Regions from separate parts of the Solibacillus sp. FSL W8-0474 genome, predicted to be linked through region 1. Evidence: riboswitches for the same ligand, from Rfam matches in the RefSeq annotation. Region 1 holds a riboswitch; the other holds the start of a gene.

What was found. A riboswitch is a leader RNA that binds a small molecule or an ion and turns the genes downstream of it on or off. The one in region 1 is predicted to bind FMN.
Region 2: another riboswitch for FMN. It lies ahead of ribE (riboflavin synthase); the one in region 1 lies ahead of NYE67_RS06325 (ECF transporter S component).

Annotation. Positions count from the first base shown of each region.
Region 1 covers NZ_JBBOQJ010000001.1:1,297,277-1,301,711, forward strand. Annotated here, with positions in the region: gene NYE67_RS06310 (ATP-binding protein) at 1-257, shown strand, start outside; gene sigX (RNA polymerase sigma factor SigX) at 399-932, shown strand; gene NYE67_RS06320 (hypothetical protein) at 929-2,146, shown strand; FMN riboswitch at 2,255-2,428, shown strand; gene NYE67_RS06325 (ECF transporter S component) at 2,671-3,246, shown strand; gene brnQ (branched-chain amino acid transport system II carrier protein) at 3,470-4,435, shown strand, end outside.
Region 2 covers NZ_JBBOQJ010000001.1:2,079,509-2,083,943, reverse strand. Annotated here, with positions in the region: gene NYE67_RS10210 (VC0807 family protein) at 1-601, opposite strand, end outside; gene NYE67_RS10205 (transglutaminase-like domain-containing protein) at 1,147-2,340, opposite strand; FMN riboswitch at 2,541-2,675, shown strand; FMN riboswitch at 2,775-2,909, shown strand; gene ribE (riboflavin synthase) at 3,030-3,665, shown strand; partial or broken gene ribB (3,4-dihydroxy-2-butanone-4-phosphate synthase) at 3,679-4,287, shown strand; gene ribH (6,7-dimethyl-8-ribityllumazine synthase) at 4,306-4,435, shown strand, end outside.

The DNA of each region.
Region 1 (4,435 bases):
CAGTATCGATAACAAATGAACAGAAATTTGCTAAGGTTCAAGTGAGCGACACTGGCCAAGGTATACCACAAGATGACTTACCATACGTATTTGAACGTTTTTATAAAGCGGATAAAGCACGGACGCGTTCAAAAGGTGGAACAGGCTTAGGGTTAGCAATAACAAAAAATATAGTAGAAGCACATAACGGTACGATTTCTGTAGATAGTGTGGAACAGCAAGGAACAATCTTTACATTTTATTTACCACTAACTTAAGAAATTGTAGTAGGAAAAGTTTATCATTTTGTTCTCAAAGTGATAAACTTTTATTTTTAACAAGCTATTCATATAATATTACAGGGTATTGTAACTTTTACTGTTTGAAAACGACAAATTATTAGAACGGAGGTGGGATGGGTGCAACAGTCCATATTCCATCGATTATACGATATGTATCATCAGGATGTTTTTAATTTTCTGTTTTATTTAGTAAAAAATCGTACAGCGGCGGAGGATCTTTCCCATGAAGTGTATGTACGTGTACTGAAATCGTATGAACGCTTTGAAGGAAAAAGCTCTGAAAAAACGTGGCTTTTCTCAATTGCAAAAAATGTGGCAATTGACTATTTCAGAAAGAAACAGGTTCGGGATAAGCATGCATTTACCGCATTTGATTGGGAAACAGAGCAGCTTGTAAGCTCTGTCCCTTCACCAGAACAGTCAATGGAACTAAACGATGAACTAAGCCGATTACTGCTAGCATTGGAACGATGCTCGGGAGATCAGAAGATGGTGATTATTATGCGCTATCTTCAGGAACTTTCAATACAGGAAACGGCTGATATATTAGGATGGACCCCAGGTAAGGTAAAAACGACGCAGCACCGGGCATTAAAAAATTTAAGACAGTTATTGGAAGCTCAAGATGGAAAGGAGGCGAATTCATTATGAAAAAGGAGCGTTGGGATGAGGAGAACCTGGAGCAACTTCTAAAACAGGCCCCAAAAGTAACCGATCATCGGACAAAGGATGAAATATTTAATCGTTTAAAGGATGAAGGAGCATTTAGTGAAGAGCCGCCTCAAATACAACAGCCTACTCAAAAAGGGATTCGCTGGGCGCCGCTTCTAGTATCTATCGCTTCCTTATTTATTATAGTTTTGATTGGTGCACAGTTTTTAGGAAATGATCAGTCTATCTCTATGGAAAATACATTTGATATGGCGACTACAGAATCGGAAGAAAGTGCCAAAATGAGTAGGGCTGGAGATGCAACTTCAAAAAGTGAATCCGCGACAATTTCCAACTTTTCAATGGATACACAAGGACAACAAACTTTAATTTATGAAAGCCAGCTTGAAGGAGTGACATTATTCAAAATTGGTCTTGCTGGGGACGATGCAGAAAGTGTTCCTGTGAGTATTTTAATTCCTAATGAAGTTGTTGTTGATAAGCTTGGCACGGATAAACCGACAGCATTGGAGCTTTATAAAACGTTTAGTCCATTGCTGGATGAGCAAATGCTTGGATTTAATGAGTATCATCCGTTAAAAGGCGAATTGCGTGAAGAAGGAAATAAACTTATTCACACATTACCCGAGGACCACGGATATGACACAAGTTCGGCTACATTATCGAATTATTTCGGTTCCCTTGTAGATACATTTGGCAATTCGTATGAAGAAGTACAAATTGAAGATACTAATGGAAAAATCGCTTATTTTGATCATGTTGGCGAAATGGGGCAGTCAATACCATTGAAAAGTGAACAAACACAATATAATTATTTTATGTATCAAATGAGGGATGGGGCAGTTTATTTAAGTCCTAACTTCCGAATGACCTTTCCAAACGTAACGGATGCGATAAATAATATGACAACTGAAGCCAATGATATATATCGAACAGTCATTTTACCTGGAGTTTCGTTGACAGTAGAAGATGAAGGGGAAATTGTAACAGTAACATTCGACCAAGCGCTTGATTTAGAACAATATGATCCCGCTCAAGTGATGCGTATGATCGAAGGGTTATTATTAACAGCTGCTAGTTTCGATAAACAAATTAAATTTGAACAAATTGTGCAAGAAAATTGGAGTGGTTTTGACTTTACGAAGCCTTTGGAGAAGCCAGTTGCGGGAAATATCCTATTCTATAATTTTTAAACAATTCAAATAAATTTACTCGGAATTGTAAGCAATGGTCTTTACAATTCCGTTTTTATATATATAATAGAAATTGTAACAAGTATTTTGTTGCATAATTTCATATTGATTCATCTTCGGGGCAGGGTGTAATTCCCGACCGGCGGTAATTAAAGTTGTAACCTCTGACCATTAACTTGGAGGACGTTACAGAAAACTTTTCGAGCCCGCGAGCCACTTTTGTGTGCAGGATTTGGTGTGATTCCAAAGCCGACAGTATAGTCTGGATGGGAGAAGGTGAAGGTACGGTCGTCATTTTATGAAAATGTCGTGCTTTGTAGTACCATTAATAATTTCCTTAATTATGAGCGAAATATCTTTCGTATACATAAATTTAAGGGAAGTCACTACAAATGTATGAGTAGACTTTATTTAAGTGTGCCTATTTCTCCCTTATGCTCTTTTTTGCATAAGGGTTTTTTCATGAATGATTTGATACGTCCTTTCTTCTTGCGAGATGGAATCAGCAAAGAGGAGAGATTTCTATGCAAAAGAGAACTTTGAAGTTACGATCATTTGTAACTATCGCAATGCTAAGTGGGATTTCGTTCATTTTAATGTTACTGAACTTCCCATTACCTTGGTTTCCTGTATTTTTGCAGATTGATTTTAGTGATGTACCTGCATTAATAGCGGCGATTACAATGGGACCTGTCGCGGGCATTCTTGTTGAATTGGTAAAGAATGTACTTGATTGGATTTATACAGGGGCGCCAGAAGGAATTCCGGTTGGTCACATGGCAAACTTTGCAACAGGCGTATTATTCATTTTACCAGCTTACTATATTTATAAAAAATTCCCTTCCGCAAAAGGGTTGATTTCAGGCTTAGTCGTTTCAACAGTAGTAATGTCGTTGGGAATGGCTATATTAAACTACGTAGCGTTCCTGCCGATGTATACGTATCTACTAGGCTTTGAATATGATATGTATGAAACAATAGTATTGGGTATTTTACCATTTAATATTGTTAAAGGAATTATGATGCTAGTTGTCGTGACGATGATTTACCGTTCAATGCGTGTATGGATTGAACAACAGCGCAGACAATATTTAGCTTAACTTAATATACAGCGAGGAGTTATGTCATGAACAGTTGATTTTATGACATAACTCCTTTCTATTTGTTGATAGATTGTTAGGCTATGTGTCTAAAGTTATATGGAAATAATTATTGCTATTGAATTCAAAGTAATTCACTGTTATCATAATGTACATTGTTGTGAAAAATCGGGCTATTTCGTCAAAAGACCAACATGATATGACTTCTTTAGGAGAGATGACGATGGAGAAAAAAATACCATTTTCAACATACGCAGTTATTGGCACAATGCTGTTCGGTATGTTTTTTGGTGCGGGAAATTTAATCTTCCCGATTCAAATGGGACAATTAGCAGGTACGAATTATTGGCTTGCATTAATTGGTTTTCTAATAACGGCAATAGGGTTGCCGTTTTTAGGTATTCTTGCAATTGGTTTATCTGGAAGCAATGGATTGCGTGATTTAGCAAGTAAAGTACACCCGGTATTTGGTTTGCTATTTGCATTGGCATTGTATTTAACGATTGGACCGTTTTTTGCCATTCCGCGTACTGCTACGGTACCTTTTGTAGTTGGTTTCGAACCTTTTATCGATCCATCACAAATCACATTATGGCTTGCAGTGTTTAGTTTTGTATTTTTTGCTATCGTATTTTACTTTTCATTAAATCCAGCGAAAATTATGGATATTATCGGCAAATATTTAACGCCGGCATTTTTAGTTTTTCTGTTTGTATTAATCGGAATTAGTTTATTTTCGCCGATGGGTAATTTTGTCGAGCCTGCTGGGGCATATATAAATGAAGCGTTTATGACAGGGTTTAAAGAAGGTTACAATACGATGGATGCACTTGCTTCACTAGCATTCGGTATTGTTGTGATACATGCCATTAAACGAACGGGTATTACCGATAAAAAGGAAATTGCAAAAGCGACTTGGAAATCAGGTATCTTTGCAATGGCTCTTATGATGCTAATTTACGGTCTCATTACTTATATGGGTTCATCGAGTGTAACGGCGATAGGAACTTATGAGAATGGCGGTCAAATTTTTGCAGCTGTAGCAGATTATTACTTTGGCTCGTACGGAGCGGTTTTATTAGCTATTATTATTGTACTTGCCTGCCTCAAAACAAGTATTGGGCTGATTACGTCATGTAGCGAATTTTTCCATGAAGTATTTCCAAAAGTGAGCTATAAAGCATTTGTT
Region 2 (4,435 bases), 780 kb from region 1:
TAATATTAAAGAAAAGTCCCATTACGATAATGGAAAATATCCAGCCCGCTACTTTTTTATAGATGAGCATGTCCCCATATCCATCAATACCATATTTATTTAGCAAAAATGCCGTTAACCCTGCCATAACAAGACCCCGAATAATAAACACCGCTTGGATGATTTGGAACCATTGGAAAATACCCTTTTGAAAAAATAAAGTTTTGCTGTCTTTTCGGTCATAGCCCTGCAAATATGCAAAATCTATCGCAATATATAATGAAAAAGGCTGCTTTATGATGAATAGAATACAGTATATAAAAGTATAAAAAAGACTTAAATAAATGCCATTTATAATCATTTGCTGCGCTGAACCTGATAATAAATCCACAGTTGTACCAATTAGCATCGAGCTTAAAATAAATAATCCCGTTATATTAAATTGTCTATCCACAATAAAGCGGTAAAGGGTATAAAGAATTCCAGGAACGGTGGAAAGCAGCATCGCAACATAATCCCCTAAAGGTTCCCTACCAAAATTCCAAATAATATAGGGTAAAGCCGCATAAAACAGCAGCTCAAGTAGAATAGAATTTTTATTCGACTGTGGTTTTTTTGCCATAGAATCCTCCATATATATCAAATGTAATTACAATTATAAGGCCCATCACCATAACATGGGGTTGCTTTTCTAATAAAATTTCACTTGATTGATTGGTGGGCTACGGCAAGACAGCGCTAAAACCACGTGATACGTGTCTTTATCACTGCCTTTATTGCCGTTTGCGAGGCCCACCAATCCCAAAATTTTGCCCTCTTTATAAAGTGAAGTAAAAAACACCCAATCAAGCCGCTTGCGCTATCGCGAGGCGGCGGAGAGCGGTAATGCTATGTTTTATCTCTTCATTTTTGCAGAAATTCACTTTATGCCAAGTAGAGTGACGCGGAGCGGAGGGTGAGCCGTCAAAACACTTGCTTCAACGCGTTTTCCCCGTAGCGTAGCAGAACGGACTTAATTAGAAAATATTATTTTTCGATTTTGTCATCCCCAACTTATACTGATGAACCAATTATAAACCTAATTGTAATAAAATGGATTATTTTATTTCCTGAGAAATTGAATGAAAATTAAGAAAATAGGTAGGTGAGTTATTTGCAATCCTGCAATTAAACTAACTTTGATAAATTAGCGACTAAAGGCAATAAAAAGTACAGTGCAACAACCGTGTAAAATAAGGCTCTTTCTCTTCTGGCTATAAATGAAATACATATAACAATAACCGAACCAGCTGTTAATGCAGAAAAGAAAGGACTGCTTAACAGAAAGCTAAATATAATAGAAATAAAGAAAACGAAATAGGAAAAGCTTTTTAATTTTGAAAAGAACCCTAGAGCGCCGGTTTCTGTAATTTTCCATTGACCTAAATAATTATGCTGATTTTTATTAGGTTTTATCGATAAATTCTCCTGGTCAAACCGCACGTAGATCGGCTGCATGTATGGTACACATCCTTCTACTGCCTCGTAGCCCCAATAAAAAGGCTGACCGTCAATTTGAAAAGGCACAATGGGAGGATATTTCGAATCGACTATAGTTTGTTTATCCAGATCATTATATTTAGGGGAAAGATACAGCTCTGCATCATAGGAAAAAACAACTCGCTGCTGTTCTAATTGCCCGAAATATGCGGTCCATTTTAATGTTCGGACATTACTGAATAAAAATTGGGTTTTTTTCTTCTTTTGAATATAGGCCATGCTGCAATCGACTGGAATCCAGCCCGTTTGTTCATCAAAAAATTCGTTCCACACATGTGCATTCATCTTGCTGTTTGCCCAACTGCCTACAAGGGATCTGCACGGGATACCAATAGAACGGCAAAGGGAAGAAAACATAAAAGCATACTCGCCACAATCACCTTGCTTCGCCTCTAAAAAAGACTTGATGCCTCTCCCCTTAGGCGGGTACATATATTTAAAATGATTGACTACATAATGGAAAATGGCCTTTGCTTTTTCCATTGTCGTTACAGCGCCAGCCGTTATTTCATGTGCTAAATTTCTCATCTGTTCATCCACAACAACAAGTGTGCCGCTGCGCAAATAAAATGCCTTTTCTTTATCCGTAAGCATTTTTTGTTCACTTTGTTTATACGTATCGACGGAATAGTTCATTTGAAATTGTTCATTTTCCTTTAAAGTAAAATAAAAGAGTTCATTGTTTCCGTCATCAATTACTTTTTCTTCAGGGGAATGAGTACAAGTCACGCCAGGGTGATCCATCGGTAAAGTAGTCCATATCCTTGTTATGCCTTTATTTGAGTTATGATACGAATATGCTATGTTGACAATATTTTTCATTATAGACACCTTTTCTTTTCCTAGTTTTTAAAATATTCTGGATATTTTTATATACGGATGCCCACCTTAAAAGTTTCATTTTTATTAACGGAATAACAAGTTAGTAGAGGTATATGGAATGAGGCTTATGGAAGCAAGAAGGTCCGAAATGACTATTAGTATTCTAAATAATCTATGTTACAATAATTTTCAAATAAAATAATTTCCTTCGGGGTCGGGTGAAATTCCCAATCGACGGTGATGAGTTTATCTCTAAGCCCGTGAGCCGCTTTTTGCGTGCAGGATTTGGTGCAAGTCCAAAGCCGACAGTATAGTCTGGATGGGAGAAGGAATAGCAACGCATTTTTAAAAATTTGATTTGAAATGTGATTTTTTGCTATACACTTTTCCCGTCGCGCCAAGTGATGGGATTTTTTTATTGAAAATTTTATATGAATTTCCTTCGGGGTCGGGTGAAATTCCCAATCGACGGTGATGAGTTTATCTCTAAGCCCGTGAGCCGCTTTTTGTGTGCAGGATTTGGTGCAAGTCCAAAGCCGACAGTATAGTCTGGATGGGAGAAGGAAGCAATGTCATGCGTTTTTTGAAATTTGTGTTCAAAAGGCTTATTTGATGCTGCTAAATTTCCCTCTCATCGAACTCCGAATTCAATCGGGGTTCTTTTTTTACTTTTAAAAGAGGTGAGTAGGATGTTTACAGGAATTATTGAAGAGTTAGGAACTGTGGAGCAGATTATTCAGTCCACACAAACGATGGAATTAGCCATTCGTGCAAGTAAAATTTTAGAAGATGTAAAGCTTGGAGACAGCATTGCGGTGAATGGAGTTTGTTTAACGGTGAAAAAATTTACGTCCAATTCATTTTTTGCAGATGTGATGCCTGAAACTGTTAAAGCAACAAGCCTGCAACAATTGACTGTAGGTATGCATGTCAATTTGGAACGGGCAATGCTGGCGAACGGCCGTTTTGGCGGACATATTGTATCTGGTCATGTTGATGGTATCGCAATCATACAGCGGAAAAGACCTGTTGCAAACGCGGTTTATGTAGATTTAGCGATGGACCGTACTTTAGTTGCACAGTGTATCGAAAAAGGTTCTATAACAGTTGATGGCATAAGCTTAACGATTTTTAATATGACAGATACACTCGTTACCATTTCCTTAATCCCTCATACGTACGAACAGACTGTGTTGGGCTATAAAAAGGCCGGGGATGTTGTGAATATTGAAACAGATTTGATCGGGAAATATGTGAAAAAGCATTTACAAAATCAAACGGCAAGTACGATTACAAAGGATTTACTGCAACGTACAGGGTTTTAAAGGAGTGGGAAAGATGAATACGATAGACGAAGCAATTCAAGCATTAAAAAATGGTGAAATTATTATTGTAGCCGACGATGAAGATCGAGAAAACGAGGGTGACTTTCTCGTTTTGGGCGAATTTGCAACACCGGAAAATATTAACTTTATGGCCCTTCATGGCAGAGGATTAATATGTACACCTATATCTCCAGCCATCGCTGAAAAACTATGTCTTCATCCAATGGTCCAAAGTAATACAGATACATATCAAACGGCTTTTACGATTAGTATCGATCATATTCAAACAACGACAGGAATTAGTGCATTTGAACGTTCAGCAACGATCTTGGCATTACTTGATCCAGCAGCGAAGCCAGAACATTTCCATCGTCCTGGACATGTTTTTCCACTCATTGCAAAACAAGGAGGCGTCATAGAGCGCCGTGGTCATACAGAGGCAGGGGTAGATCTTGCCAAATTATGCGGGTCGATGGAAGCGGCGGTCATCTGTGAAATTATGAATGAAGATGGTTCAATGGCGCGGATGCCACAGCTTGAAAAACTCGCACTAAAACATCAGCTGAAATTTATTACGATAGAAGATTTAGTTCAATATATAAAAATAAACACAATGTTGGTATAAGAAGGAGCATATGAAATGGGTAAAACATTTGAAGCGCAATTAGTAGGTACAGATTTAAAAATCGGAATCGTTGTCGGCCGGTTCAATGAATTTATTAATGATAAATTATTAAGCGGTGCAATTGATGGATTAAAAAGACACGGTG